DNA from 3 places in the Paenibacillus sp. FSL P2-0089 genome. Region 3 is predicted to be linked to each of the others. Evidence: predicted binding sites of a transcription regulator. Region 3 holds the regulator's gene; each other region holds the start of a gene.
What was found. The regulator Rex, encoded in region 3, represses fermentation and respiration genes when NADH is low (regulators of the CRP and FNR family bind a similar motif). The targets are predictions, from matches to a motif close to TTGTGAAATATTTCACAA.

Region 1: qoxA (cytochrome aa3 quinol oxidase subunit II) is a predicted target of Rex. The motif match lies at 831-848, and genes of this name have one in related genera.
Region 2: ric (iron-sulfur cluster repair di-iron protein) is a predicted target of Rex. The motif match lies at 2,261-2,278, and genes of this name have one in related genera.

Annotation. Positions count from the first base shown of each region.
Region 1 is NZ_CP152006.1:777,376-782,320, reverse strand. It holds gene NST69_RS03160 (polysaccharide deacetylase family protein) at 1-615, opposite strand, end outside; gene qoxA (cytochrome aa3 quinol oxidase subunit II) at 1,115-2,131, shown strand; gene qoxB (cytochrome aa3 quinol oxidase subunit I) at 2,176-4,125, shown strand; gene qoxC (cytochrome aa3 quinol oxidase subunit III) at 4,122-4,718, shown strand; gene qoxD (cytochrome aa3 quinol oxidase subunit IV) at 4,720-4,945, shown strand, end outside.
Region 2 is NZ_CP152006.1:4,844,057-4,849,001, forward strand. It holds gene nirB (nitrite reductase large subunit NirB) at 1-461, opposite strand, end outside; gene NST69_RS20455 (hypothetical protein) at 687-1,373, opposite strand; gene ric (iron-sulfur cluster repair di-iron protein) at 1,506-2,201, opposite strand; gene NST69_RS20465 (helix-turn-helix transcriptional regulator) at 2,426-2,650, shown strand; gene NST69_RS20470 (DUF6773 family protein) at 2,628-3,071, shown strand; gene NST69_RS20475 (hypothetical protein) at 3,267-3,989, opposite strand; gene NST69_RS20480 (helix-turn-helix domain-containing protein) at 4,377-4,694, opposite strand; gene NST69_RS20485 (hypothetical protein) at 4,820-4,945, opposite strand, start outside.
Region 3 is NZ_CP152006.1:4,572,918-4,577,862, reverse strand. It holds gene dinG (ATP-dependent DNA helicase DinG) at 1-1,522, shown strand, start outside; gene NST69_RS19165 (redox-sensing transcriptional repressor Rex) at 1,672-2,322, shown strand; gene NST69_RS19160 (amidohydrolase) at 2,312-3,613, shown strand; gene NST69_RS19155 (DUF5590 domain-containing protein) at 3,643-4,164, shown strand; gene NST69_RS19150 (aminoglycoside adenylyltransferase domain-containing protein) at 4,476-4,643, shown strand; gene NST69_RS19145 (hypothetical protein) at 4,869-4,945, shown strand, end outside.

The DNA.
Region 1 (4,945 bases), 3.8 Mb from region 3:
TTTGTGCAGGATATCCAGCAGTTCGCCAGTTGTTGCCGACGGGCCGTCGTCGAAGGTCAGATATACGGTCCGGCCCGGTTTGCCCGGCTCACCGGGAGTGACCGGAGTGGCAGGAGTCGTTGGAGCCACCGGAGCCTTCGGCTTCAGGTCGGCAGCATATTTATCGGTAAACGCTGCATCAGTAAGCTGCGCCGAGCCGTCCTTCACACGAAGTAAATATTTATCTCCCGCATAGGAAATGCTATACCCGAGGTACCCGCTGACCTTCAGCGGAGCCATGAGTTTGCCGTCCTGCACAAAAGTGCTCATAGGCACGGTTGTGCCGTCCTTCAGCACCGCACCTCCGTCCTTGCTCAGCAGGGTAAGCGAACCCGTCCCGCCGGTTACGTGAATCCCGTTCGTCAGGCCGGTAAGGGTCCATTTCAGCTCATCCGCAAGTGCACGCAGCGGTACATAATAGGTGCCTTTCACAGAGACAGCTTCAATCGCACTTAATTTATCGTTGACTCCGAGTTTAAGTGTAGTGCTAGTAGCTTTGGCGTTAGCCGGGACCTGCACAAGCCCCATAATTAGGAATAAAGACATGAATAAGAGCAAAATTTTCTTGATGCGCACAGCAGCAGTCTCCAATCTATGTATATTTGTCTATCACTTTATCATATATACTTTCAACGTAATTTGAGAGATTGTAACCGCAAGCTAAGAAATTGTTACTCTTATGCAATGATAAATGAGGGTTCGCCATTATTTTCAGAAAGCACGCAATTCTCGTCGAATGCTGTCACAGCAGGCGTTACACGGTTAAATCAGCGGTTTTTGGCACAGAATAATTGTGACAAATTTAATAACAATATCGGAATTTTGAACAAAAATTGAACAACCTTAAAATTAGCTAAAGTGCGCCACTACAGTGATCTTTATCATACCCTTAGGGAGTTGTAACAATTTGATCACACATATTTAACTTGTTCGCCATTTTTAAGGTCTATTTTATATAATTATACAAAATATGTATTTTGCATTATGGGTAAGTAGTTCTTACTATAGATACAGATCAATGTACTTCCGTTAATGAACGGCGAATGAAAAGTAGTATTGAAGGAAGGAGTTCTATATGAAAAAAAAGGGACCGTTATACGCTCTGTTTCTAAGCCTGATCCTTCTCCTGCCGGGATGCAGCTCGATCGCTGTTCTGAACCCGAAGGGGCCGTCTGCCAGAACGTTATCTGACACCATTATTCTCTCAATTATTGTAATGCTTGGTGTTCTGGCAGTTGTCTACATCCTATACATCTTTGTATTGGTGAAATACCGTGCGAAGAAGAGTAATGAGGGGTACATTCCAAAGCACGAGGAAGGCAATGTAGTCCTTGAGGCGATCTGGATTATTATCCCGATCATTATCGTAGCCTTCCTGTCTGTTGTAACCGTCAAGACGACAAACGAAGTGGAGAATGTGGCTGCGGATTATAAAGATCAGACTCCGCTGGTCATCTATGCGTCCTCCTCCAACTGGAAATGGCATTTCAGTTATCCGGAAGAAGGCATTGAAACAGTTAACTACGTGAATATGCCGGTACACCGTGCAGTTGAATTCAGAATGTACTCATTCGGCACCATTACCAGTCTTTGGATTCCACAGCTTGCCGGTCAAAAGTACGCCATGAGCGACATGCTGACAACGCTTCATCTCTCCGCTGATACGGAAGGCTCTTATATCGGAAAGAATGCTAACTTCAGCGGTAAAGGCTTCGCCCACATGGAATTCGAAGCACTTGTCCTGAGTAACAAAGGTTACGAGGACTGGGTGAAGGAAGTGAAGGAAACTGCACCTAAGCTGACGGAGGAAGAATTCAAAGGCCTGCTGGCCACGGATTACCTCGGACGCAAAACGTATTCCTCCACCCATCTGGAGTTCAGCCCTCCTCCGGGAAATCACGGAGATCATATGAGCGGCGGCGGCAAGGAGATGGATATGGACAACGGCAATCCGGAGCATCAGGATAACAAGGAAATTCATCCGTCTCCCGAGCCGTCCAGCGGAACGGAATTCGACAGCAAGCCTGATCCGGAAGTCGATCAGCCGCTGCCAAGCTCCCCTGTGGATGAAAGCACACATGAAGGACACTAGCTCTGTGAAGAGCTTAATGCAACACACTGAAAGGAGCTACCCTAATGGATTTGGACAAATTTAAGGTTCACGGCGAACCCTTGATATACGGGGCCATGATCAGTATTGCACTGGCAACCATCGGGATTCTCGTAGGGCTTACCTATTTCAAGAAATGGGGCTATCTGTGGCGCGAATGGCTGACCACGGTTGACCACAAAAAAATCGGGATCATGTACATCCTCGCGGCGCTGTTGATGCTGTTCCGCGGCGGTGTAGATGCGATGATGATGCGTCTGCAGACGGCTGCGCCAGAAATGAAATTCCTCGATGCGCAGCATTACAATGAGGTCTTCACCACCCATGGTCTGATCATGATTCTCTTCATGGCCATGCCTTTTATCATCGGTCTGATGAACGTAATCATTCCGCTGCAGATCGGCGCACGGGACGTTGCCTTCCCGCGGCTGAACGCCGTCAGCTTCTGGCTCTTCTTCATGGGCGCCATGCTGCTGAACATTTCCTTCGTCATCGGCGGCTCGCCGGATGCGGGCTGGTCAGCCTACTTCCCGCTGGCGAGTCTTGAATTCAGCCCGACCGTAGGGAACAACTATTACTCTCTGGCCCTGCAAATATCCGGTATCGGTACGCTGATCACCGGGGTTAACTTTATCGTAACGATTCTCAAAATGCGCGCACCAGGCATGACGCTGATGAAGATGCCGATGTTCACCTGGTCCGTACTTATCACCAACGTTATCATTGTCTTCGCCTTCCCGGTTCTTACCGTAGCGCTGGCGATGATGATGTTCGACCGCCTCTTCGGCTCCCAGTTCTTCACGATGGCCAACGGCGGGATGGATATGCTCTGGGCCAACCTGTTCTGGGTCTGGGGACATCCGGAGGTCTATATCGTTATCCTTCCGGCCTTCGGTATTTATAGTGAGATTATCGCCACCTTCTCGAAGAAGAACCTGTACGGCTATACCTCCATGGTATTCAGTATGCTGATCATCTCGCTCCTGTCCTTCCTTGTATGGGCGCACCATTTCTATACAATGGGTCAAGGTGCCATGGTCAACAGCTTCTTCTCAATCACAACGATGGCCATAGCAGTACCTACCGGGGTCAAAATATTCAACTGGCTATTCACCCTGCGAAAGGGCAGGATTACCTTCACGACCCCGATGCTGTACACACTGGCCTTTATCCCGATCTTCACGATCGGCGGGGTAACGGGCGTCATGCTGGCAATGGCCAGCGCCGATTACCAGTATCACAACACGATGTTCCTGGTGGCGCATTTCCACTACGTGCTGATTCCGGGTGCCGTGTTCGCCGTCATCGCCGGCTTCCACTATTGGTTCCCGAAAGTGTTCGGCTTCCGCCTGAACGAACGGCTGGGCAAGCATGCCTTCTGGTGGATCATCATTTCCTTTAACGTAACCTTCTTCCCAATGTTCTTCCTGGGACTGATGGGAATGACACGCCGTCTGTATACTTATTCTAAGGAATCAGGCTTTGGTCCGCTCAATATGCTGAGCTTCGTCGGGGCCGTCGGACTCGCGATCGGCTTCGTGATCCTGGTCTACAATATTTACTGGAGTACCCGTTACATGCCGAGAGATACAACCAACGATCCTTGGGATGGCCGGACGCTCGAATGGGCTACACACAGCCCGATCCCGCTCTACAACTTTGCGATTGTGCCTAAGGTTGAGACGCGCGATGCTCTATGGTCTGCGAAGCACGATAATATTCCGCTGTACACAGAGACCAAATACACCAAGATTCATATGCCTAGCAACACCGGCAAGCCGTTCATATTGGGTGTAGTCTTCTTCTTCCTCGGCTTCTTCCTGGTCTTCAGCATGTGGATTCCGGCGATTGTCTCGGGGATTGGAATCCTGGTTGTGCTGGCCTTCATGTCCTTCGATAAGGACCAGGGCTACTACATTCCTGTAGAAGAGATTGCAGCTACAGAAAAGAAACTGATGCGGGGTGAGACTGTATGAAAATAGATGCGTCCAAGCCGCTCGAATATTCAACGGAAGAGAACAGTAACAAGATCTTCGGCTTCTGGGTCTTTCTCGGAGCCGAGATCCCTCTCTTCGCTACGCTGTTCACTGTATATTTCGTAATGGTTAACCGCTATGCCAGCGGACCAAGCGGCAGCGAGCTGTTCGAGATCGGCCCGGTGCTGATGGAGACCTTCCTCCTGCTGTCGAGCTCCTTCACCATCGGTCTGGCTGTCCATGCCATGCGGCACGGCTACAAGAAAGCCATGATGGTCTTCATGGCGATTACGCTGGTGATGGGTCTGGCTTTTGTCGGTATTGAAATCGACGAGTTCTTCACTTATGTACATGAAGGAGCTACGCTGCAGACCAGCGGCTTCCTCTCCAGTCTGTTCATACTACTGGGAACGCATGGTCTTCACGTCAGCTTCGGTCTGCTGTGGGGAATTGGCATTATGATTCAGCTGTGGAAGCGCGGCATTACTCCCGCTACCGCCAACAAAACGTTCATCTTCTCCTTGTTCTGGCACTTCTTAGACGTGGTCTGGATCTTTATCTTCAGCTTCGTCTACCTGAAAGGACTGATGTGACATGATGAAGCAACTATTCCCTATTAAGCATGTGATGGGTTATGTAGCCTCTCTGGTCCTCTCTGCCGCTGCACTGATTGTAATTTACGGAGACCTGTCCTCCAGTGCCAATATGGTGGTGCTGCTGGTTACAGCGCTGATCCAGGCCTCCTTGCAGCTGTTTGTGTTCATGCACATCGGAGAATCGGCCGATTCCAAAAAAGAACTGTATATCAACATCGCATACG
Region 2 (4,945 bases), 270 kb from region 3:
CCGCCGATTACAGCCGCCGTGCGGTACTGCTTCGCTGCTGCCAGCATCGCATCACAGTCCGCGATATCGCGGAAGCCGACTACCCCATCCTTGGTGCTGCCGGGTACGGGGAGAATGAAAGAATTCGAGCCTGTGGCAATAATTGCTTTATCGTAAGGAACCGCCAGTCCATTATCGGTCAATATGAGTTTGTTCTGTTCATCGATCCGGGTAACCGTCGTGCCGGTATGCAGTGTAATATGATTATCTTCATACCACCCGAGATCGTTGAGAATGATGTCTTCAATTGTTTTGCTGCCTTCAAGTACATAGGACAACATAATCCGGTTATAGTTGGGATGCGGCTCACTGCCGAAGACAGTAATATCATAAGCGCCGCCCAGCTTCAGAATCTGCTCAATAGTGCCTACTCCCGCCATGCCATTCCCAATCAGCACTAACTTTTCTCTTTCCGCTGCCACTGGTAGACCCTCCTTCAGAAACTCTGATTTCTTCAATAACTTTACCTGATAGAGAAATTATACTGTCCCCAATTCCATGACAAGTGTGACCACAGTCACACGGTATGTGAATTTTTTCACACAAGTGGAGATGACTTCTCCTGTCCAAAAAAAACGGATACCCATGCAGTTTCGCACAGATATCCATTCATTTGATACACGATCTCACTCCTATAATTCATTCACTTATTTCAGTACCAGAGAGATCTCCAGCTTGTCCTGCGGACTGAGCTTCATGTCCACTCCATTACCGAGCAGACCTTTATCGTTGACCTTCAGTCTCCATTCCTCGCTGCTGAGCGGTGTATAATCCATAACAGTAAGCACCGTCCGGTTATCCTCGGCAAGCCGGACCATACCGCTGTTCTTGAGCAGTCCCTTGACGGACATATCCTGCATAAAAGAAAGCACATGCGAATGTGTCAGCTCCGGCTGCTCGCTCCCCCCGTTCACCGTGATGATGACAGGCTGAAACATCTTTCCGGTTCCGGCAGGCCCTGCTGACATCGTAATGGCCGAACCCGGTTCCAGCGTCGTATTCAGCTCTTGAACCTTCTTGCCGTTCACCTGAACCTCCCAGCTCATATCCGGACCCAGGGAGACCTTATTCACCTCAAGAATACTAGTTCCATCCGCTGAAAATGTAACAACGCCGCTCTTTCTGAACAGCTCTATTATTGAATTCCCAGGCACGTAAGCTTCGTTAAGCAATCTGGCCGAGCTTCCGGCCATTTCACTGTCACCCACCTTGACTGAAAAGGTTAATCCTTGGCCTCCGTTACTGCTGCCGCCATTCTCTGATCCCAAGCCACAACCGCTTGCCGCGGCCAGCAAGAGAAGGCACAGCATGAAGCGCATCCATTTCGTGGACATCCCACGGCACCGCCTTCATATGTATTTTCCCAGACTCTTTAAGGATAACGCATAGAGGAAGGGTTCTCAAATCATTTCTGCCGGAAGAAAAAGTAAAAAGCCCCCGAAGGGACTTCTAACTTGCAGCAGGTCCTATTGATACCGCAGGAACAAAATGTTGTTCTCCAGATGTACATGTTCGAAAGTCATGCCTTCCAGTTCTTCAAGGCGGGCATAGGTCAGGCGATAAGTCGTGCAGGCATGTGCGGGCGGTGTGTAGTCATTAGTTACTCTGCGAAGCTCGCGCAGGATCTCTCCGGCCCCGTCATGCTCAGCTTCCAAATTATGCAGCAGTCCGCGCAGCTCCGCAAGTCCTTCTTCGGTTGGGTTCTGATTGTAGGCCAGCATCTTAGGGAATTCGCTCTCTTCTTCCTTCGCTGTATGCTGCAGCAGCTCTTCACGCAGCATATTGAACAGACGGTGCATCTCTCCGAGGTGCGGTGAATCCTCACCGTGAACGCGGAACACCTTGGTTACATTTTGACTGATTAGCGGAAGCTCTTCACGCAGGTAACGGTGATGCTTGTTCACAATATAATCCACCAGCTCCTCTGACGAAGCCTCGTTCCAGGCGGTATCCTCTTCCAGAACCGGGTGCTGCTCTTGCAGCTTGTTCAGCTCCTGAACCATTGCTGCCGGGTCAAGACCCTTCTCGGCAGCGGCTTCAGCCAGCGGCTTGGCACCTCCGCAGCAGAAATCGATCCGTTGTGCCTTGAAATAATCTGCTGCTTTGGGGAACTGCAGGACAATATCTCTGACCATTGCTGCCGGGGTGAACCCGGGATGAATTGTTGTATCGTTTAATTGATTGGACGCCATGTTGGCCCCTCCTCAGGTTAGATGTAGGTTTGTGCTTCTTTTCACTTCTACACCTTATCACTGGCCTTAGGCGGAACTTGTGATTGTACGCACTGAATATAACAAATTTTAATGAACGCGAACTTTTTGTTTTTAATGTTAAATATACTAGACATTTTGTTTTATATATTTTACAATATGCGTGAGGTGAGGGAATGGGGAAGAATCTGAGGCTCAAAGCCTCCAGAGCGGCAAAAGACATGTCGCAAAAGCAGCTGGCGGATGCCGTGGGGGTCACAAGACAGACAATTATCGCGATTGAGAATGGTGATTACAACCCCACCCTGAGGTTGTGTATTGACATTTGTGTAACCCTTGGGAAGACGCTGGATCAATTATTTTGGGAGGGAACGAAGGATGAGCAGAACGAACCTGGATGAGAGACAATTGCAGCAGCGGCACAAGGCGGGGAATCAGGCATTTCTTTTGATGGCATTCTTATTGCTGGCAGACATGGCGCTGCAAAACTACGGAATGAAGTGGCTGGAATATCCGCTTAGTAATTACGCAATTTTCATGCTGGGTGTGGGTTCCTATCTCGTACGGCTGATCTGGAGCGGTGCATATGTGGGACCGGGCGGAGCACAGGGCGGAGCAAAAGGGAAAAACGTTCTAGGTGCACTGCTGGCGATCGTGGTGGCAGCCTGCATCCTTATTGTTACTTTCGTGAATCCAGCCGCCCAATTAGCAGCAAACAGCGGTGCGAACGGGAAGGTGATTCTGATCATTTCCGTTACAGCAGGACTGGTCATCTTAAGCACCGTGTACTTGATCCGGCGGAGGAATAACCGGGCGGAGTAGAGTGGCTTGTACTGCTGTGAGTGACTAGAAGTACAAATAAAGGAGGAGCGGAGCGATCGCCTTTGTGTTTGGATTTCTACCGCGAAGAGCGGTTTGTATCAGGAAATCCAAACACAATAGCGGCCGGAAGTCCAAATGTTCACCGCAGCGACGACCTGGCTTCAAGTTCAACTCTTTTTTCGAGCTTCACCTTTTCTATCGAACCGTCGCCTGCATGTAAGTCCGCTTGCCCTGCGCATCCTTCAGGTAGGGGCCAAGTCCGGCGAACCGCGAATGATCCACATATACACCCGTCATCCATCTGCCTTCGGTCAGGCCGCCGTTCCACTGCAGCACCAGGTCGGGGGCAGAGATCCATTCCTGATACACTCTGATGTTCTTATCCTTATATTCTTTGGCCGGTTTGTTCAATTCGCTTAGCGGTGCCGGGGTAAGGTAGGTGGGCACGAAATATACAGAGATCAGCTCCATATCCTCCTCACTCAGAAAAGCCTCCTCCCCCAAGTAAGGCTGGAGCAGCCGGGTATTCTCATACATGGACCATATCACAGCTTGAAGTACCATGCTCTGGCTAATTCCATTATGAAAAGTAAAACGGCGCTGAGCATTTGAGCCACTCCCTCCCTTAGCCGTTACCGGCTCCAGGCAATGCCGTTCACAACCGATACATTTCCAGCCGGACGGGCCTTGAATCCATTTCTGAAACACGCTCCCGCTGTCATTATCCCCTTTATATAGAGAAGAAATGATCTCATACGGCACACCGATCCACGCATCCCACAGAGAATCCGGGAGATAGCTATGAAGCATGAACAACACCTTGTCATAGATCAGCTGTACTTTAATCGAAGCAGTCTCCAGTTCGGCGACATCCTTTTTTCCATAGGTTATTTCCCGGGAAAACAAGGTGATGGTCATGGTCCTCGCCTCCTAAAAGTTGTGTGAGCCCTCCGCTTCCTTCCATCAGCATCGTCCAAAACACATCCCGTAAGCATCCGCCTACCGCATAACCCTGGGCTTTTCCTACTTTTGTTAACGCTTCCACACATCCGTAATATTTAGTATGTTCTATTATATTACACAGGTAGGGCCTAAGTGCAAGGTTTATTTGGGCAAAATTTGCATAAACAAGCGGAACCGGCATTGCCGTCCTTATAAAGGACGGTACCGTTTCAGCGAGAAATAGAAGGATAAGTTATCGTGTGAAACCTATAAATTCTTATATTTCAAGCAGAACAGCATATGAAAAGCCCCTTACCCGGATACCCGGCAAGAGGCTGTCATCAAAAATATATTACGGTACTGCTACTCCACCCAGCTCTCGGCCCAGGACTGGATTTGCTGCATGACCGGCTCAAGCGCACGGCCCTTCACTGTTAATTCATACTCAATGCGCACCGGTGTCTCCGGGTACACATGACGTACCAGAATGCCCTCGCATTCCAGATCCTTCATGCGCTCGGACAGCATCTTATCGCTCATTGACGGAATCAGTCCGGAAATATCCTTGAACCGCTTGGGGCCGCTCATCAAGGTCTGAATAATGAGTCCGTTCCAACGCTTGCCCAGAAACGAAAAAGCCGTCTCAAATCTCGGGCACATCGTCAATTGATGTTCTTCCATGGTTATCACCTCTCACTTATGAAGCTTACAATTAGTTAGTATATATAATTTTACCACATTTATTCTGGAATGAACATCGTTTGCCAAAAAAAAGTTCATTAACCCCTATTATTATATTTACGCTCTCAATCCTTGGTGTCTTCTGCCTTGCGTCTTAGCTGGATGGCCTCTGTAACCACATAGGCAAGATCATCGTTACTGTACAGGGAGAGTACGCCCAGCACCGTATCATCGGAGATGAACCCGGCCTC
Region 3 (4,945 bases):
CAAGCTGTTCGCAGATGTCAAAGCCGGGCATCAGCTTCTTCCGGCTTACGACCATCTTGTAATTGATGAAGCCCATCATCTGGAGGATATTGCCGGCAAGCATCTTGGCATGCAGATGAAATATTTCACATTCGCCCATACCCTCACCCGACTCTATAAGGATAGCCGGAGCGGGCAGCTGCCTGCCCTCCGCCAGAGTCTGCAGTCTTCGGGCAGTGAGCAGGCTTCCGAATGGAGCGGCGTGATCGACCGGATCTATCCCGATCTGCTGACGGTGAAGGAGTCCTGGGATGCGCTCAGCGACCGGCTCTTCAGCCTGCTGCCTGAGCGCAGCGATGCCGGGGCCGGTGAAGCAGGCCAGCTGGTGGCACGCCTGCAGCCGGGCAAGAAGCCGAAGGATTGGGAGGAGCTGGCTGCCCTTGAGAATACACTGAACCTCAGTCTGAGCGATATCATCCGCAAGGGCGACAAAATGCTCAGTGAGATGCGAGACACGGACAGCCAATCCTCCTCAGACAGTCTTGTGACCGATATCGGCGGGTTATTCAAGGATCTGGCATCCATTAGAGAGCAGATCCGCTTCTTCATGAGTCTGAACGATGAGAATATCGTGTATTGGCTGGAGGGAAGCGGTAATTATAAGGGCAAGTCGCTGCAAATGTATGCTGTTCCTGTAGATGTCAGCACCCAGCTCAGGGAGCTGTTCTTCGATAAGAAGAAGAGCATTATCCTGACCTCGGCCACCTTATCCGTGGATAAATCCTTCCAGTTCATGATTGATAACCTGGGGCTTGGCGAGGCTGCAGAGCAGCGGCGTCTGATGACTGCACTGCTTCCGTCGCCATTCAAGTATCGTGAGCAGGCTCTCCTGGTCATCCCCCGGGACTTCCCGAGCGTCAAGGGGAGTATTGGGGATGCCCGCTTTGTGGACACCCTCGTGCACTCCCTTGCCGAGACAGCTGTAACTACACGGGGACGGATGCTGGTGCTGTTCACCTCCTACAAGATGCTGCGTCAGGTGTATGAACCGCTGAAGGAGGCACTTGCCTCACAGGATATCGCGGTGCTCGGACAAGGTGTGGAAGGCGGCAGCCGGAGCAAGCTGATCCGCCGCTTCCAGGACAGCCCGGCTTCGGTCTTGCTGGGTACCAGCAGCTTCTGGGAAGGGGTGGATATCCCGGGAGAAGCATTGACCTGCCTGGCGATTGTCAGACTGCCGTTCCAGCCGCCGAATCACCCGCTGGCAGAAGCGAAGTCAGAGCTGCTTCAGGCACAGAAGAAGAATCCGTTCATGAAGCTGTCCGTGCCGCAGGCTGTCATCCGCTTCAAGCAGGGCTTCGGGCGGCTGGTCCGCACGGCGCAGGACCGGGGCATCGTAATTGTGTACGATACCAGAGTCATTGAATCGCATTACGGAAAGTACTTCCTGTACTCGCTCCCCGGTCCCAAGATGGAGCATATGCTCACCGAGCAGATGGTCCCGAGAATTGCCGAATGGCTGGATGACGGCGGGGTTTCCTAATTCATCTGCTATTGCTATTATTAATAAGTCATGATTATCCTGAAGATCCGTTCCCGCCTGTCCTGCCACTCCGGCAGGCGGCGGGGCACGGTTGCTATAATTGTACGGAATGAAGTGTAGGCTAACAAAACTTTTAAGGAGGAGAATACATGAAATCGGATAAAATATCGGAGGCCGTCGTGCGCAGGCTCCCAGTGTACCTGCGTTTCCTGAACGATCTCCAAAAACGTGAAATCTCCACAGTCTCTTCTCAGGAGCTGGGCCAGAAGCTTGATCTGAATCCCGCCCAGATCCGCAAGGATTTGGCTTATTTCGGTGATTTTGGCAGAAAAGGCATCGGCTATGATGTATCTTATCTGATTGAGAAGATCCGCCATATCCTGAAGCTTGACCAGCAAATTAATGTTGCACTGGTTGGAGCCGGTAATCTCGGTCATGCCTTGTCTAACTACAACGCTTACTTGAAGGATACGATGAAGATTACTGCCATCTTCGATGCCTACCCGCCGAAGGTGGGCCAGCAGATCAACTCGCTGGTTGTGCAGCCGATGGAGGAGCTAAGCAGTACAATCCGCTCGCAGGGCATCCGGATCGGGATTATTACCGTGCCCGACAGCGAAGCCCAGAACGTAGCTGATATTCTTGTCGATTCCGGTATCGAGGCGATTCTGAACTTCGCACCGGTTATTCTCAAGACGCCTGCCAATATCCGGATTCATGCCGCAGATTTCACCACAGATCTGCAGAGCTTGGCCTATTATCTGCATGATGGAAAGGATGAGGCTGAAGATGAGCAGTAAGATCACGATAATCAAGAATGGGCACTTCCTGGTTCCGGGCAGTGACAAGCCGGTACTGAGCGGGTACATGACCCTGGAGAATGATTTGATTACTTACATAGGTGAAGCTGAGCCGGTAGTGGAGGATGGCGCACAGGTCGTAGACGGCAGCCGTCTGCTGTTCATGCCTGGTCTGGTCAATACCCATGGTCATACTGCAATGTCACTGCTGCGCGGGTACGGCGACGATATGGTGCTTCAGACTTGGCTGCAGGAGAAGATGTGGCCGATGGAAGAGAAATTCACTGGTGATGATGTATATTGGGGAACCTCGTTGTCCGTGCTGGAGATGCTGAAGGGCGGCACAACCACCTTCCTCGATATGTATGATCATATGGACCGGGTAGCGGAAGTGACCGAGCAGTCCGGTATTCGTGCGGTGTTAATGCGCGGCGTAATTGGGCTGTGCCCGGAAGAGGTACAGCAAGCGAAGCTCGCTGAGGCGATTGCTTTTGCCCGTAACTGGCACGGCAAGGCTGACGGCAGAATTACGTCCATGCTCTCACCGCACGCCCCGTACACCTGTCCTCCAGAGTTTTTCATGAAGTTTGTGCAGGCTGCCCATGATCTGGACCTGCCAATGCACACCCATATGTCCGAGACGCGCCATGAAGTGGAACAGAACGTGGCCGACTACGGCCTGCGTCCGGTCGCGCATCTGGAGAAGCTCGGGATGTTCACCCGTCCTTCGCTCATTGCCCACGGGGTTCATCTGAATGATGAAGAGATTGGGATTCTGGCCCGCTATAACGTTGGCGTGTCGCATAACCCCGGCAGTAACCTTAAGCTGGCGAGTGGTGTTGCGCGTGTTCCTGAGCTGCTGCGAGCCGGGGTTAAGGTTTCCCTGGGTACAGACGGAGCGGCAAGTAACAATAATCTGGATATGTTCGAAGAGATGAGGCTGGCGGCTCTGATCCACAAGGGTGTAAGCGGTGATCCTACAGCGGTACCGGCTCCTGAGGCGCTTCTGATGGCTACGGAGTATGGGGCTCAGTCTATTTTCCTAAGCGGGGTAGGCCGGCTTGCAGCAGGAATGAAGGCCGACTTCATCGCACTTGATATTGACCAGCCTCATCTGCTGCCGCATACCGATCTGCTCTCCCATGCCGTATATTCGGCAAGTGCCAAGGATGTGGAGCATGTATGGGTGAACGGCCAGCAGGTTGTGAAGCATGGACAATGCCTGACACTTGATGAAGAAGCCATCCGCCGCAAAGCACAGGAGACGTTCGAGAGCCTGCTTAAACGGTAATTCAGGGGAACGGGAAAGGAAGCAGCGTGGTGAAGAAGAAGAGGAGAAAATGGATCTGGCTGGGGATTACCGTGGTGCTGCTCCTTCTGTTCGGACTAAGCCAGTTCTATGCCTACATTATGAAGGACCAGTGGAACGAGCGGAGTGAGGCCAAGGAGCTGGCCCGGGCGCGTGCCGGACTAACAGAGGTAACCAAGGCTCAGAAATCTGTCTGGAATGAGAATGAGATCTATTGGGTGCTGACCGGTAAAAATGAAGCAGGGACCGAGCTGATGGTGTGGGTCCGTTTCACCTTGGAGGGCAAGCCTGCCGGAGGCGACAACGACCTGTATGCTGAGGAACTGAGCAATGGCACCTCAGAAGAGAAAATGCGCGGAATCATAGCCGCCCAGCTGCCGGATATTACGATCGAACGGCTGCTGCCCGGTGTATACAACGGGGAATATGCCTGGCAGCTATTTTACAAAAAAGACGGGCGATTCTATTACAACTTCTACCGCTTCAAGGATGGCAGCGCCATCGGTGAGGGGTACAGCCTGCCGAACCGTTAAGCTAAGCGGTGAGCGGCAGAATAAAAACGGGGGGACAGATTATCTGTTCCTCCGTTTTTTTATCCATCATGTTGAAAAGTTTGAGATACATCAATTGATATACGGAGTGTATACCTCGTCTGCTAGCGCTAACCTACATATATGTCGAGGAAGATGAAATAGGAAATTTTAGCACATTTGGATGATTAAAGCGAAATTGATCTGCTGATCGTCATTCGGAAGCGCATTTAGAGCGGTACAGAACTGATGAGAATTATGTGTGCGGCGGCTTTGAGGATGCTGATCTGGCGGCGGATTTTGCATATTAAGAAATCACCAGGGAGTGGGGGCTGCAGCAGTTGCCGGAAGTCTATCACGGCTTGCTTAGACAGTGTCTGAAGGAATATTGCGGTGCGGCAGTCGCCGAAGGCTATGAACCGCGCGAATTAACTGATTTTGCAGAATATATGATGGCTGAAATCAAGCGTAATCTGGAGTAACAGTTGGCCGGTCTAAAATGATTATCTATTGAAACATCCAGAAATTAGTATCAAAAATTTTAAATATATTCACAACTTTATGTAAAATCGTATATACACCTATGATATACTACTACTTGTACTAAGACATGCTTAAGAGCATGTCAGTCTCGGATGGGCGCTAGACACGCTGGCTGGTCTTTATTATAGAGTTATGCTCGGTCATTATTGAGAGGAGGACGTTTCTTGAAACTTCGTCTTGTGCCTGTACTGCTAACGTCTCTGCTGTCTGCTGCATTATTGTTTGGTGGCTGGTATTCTTA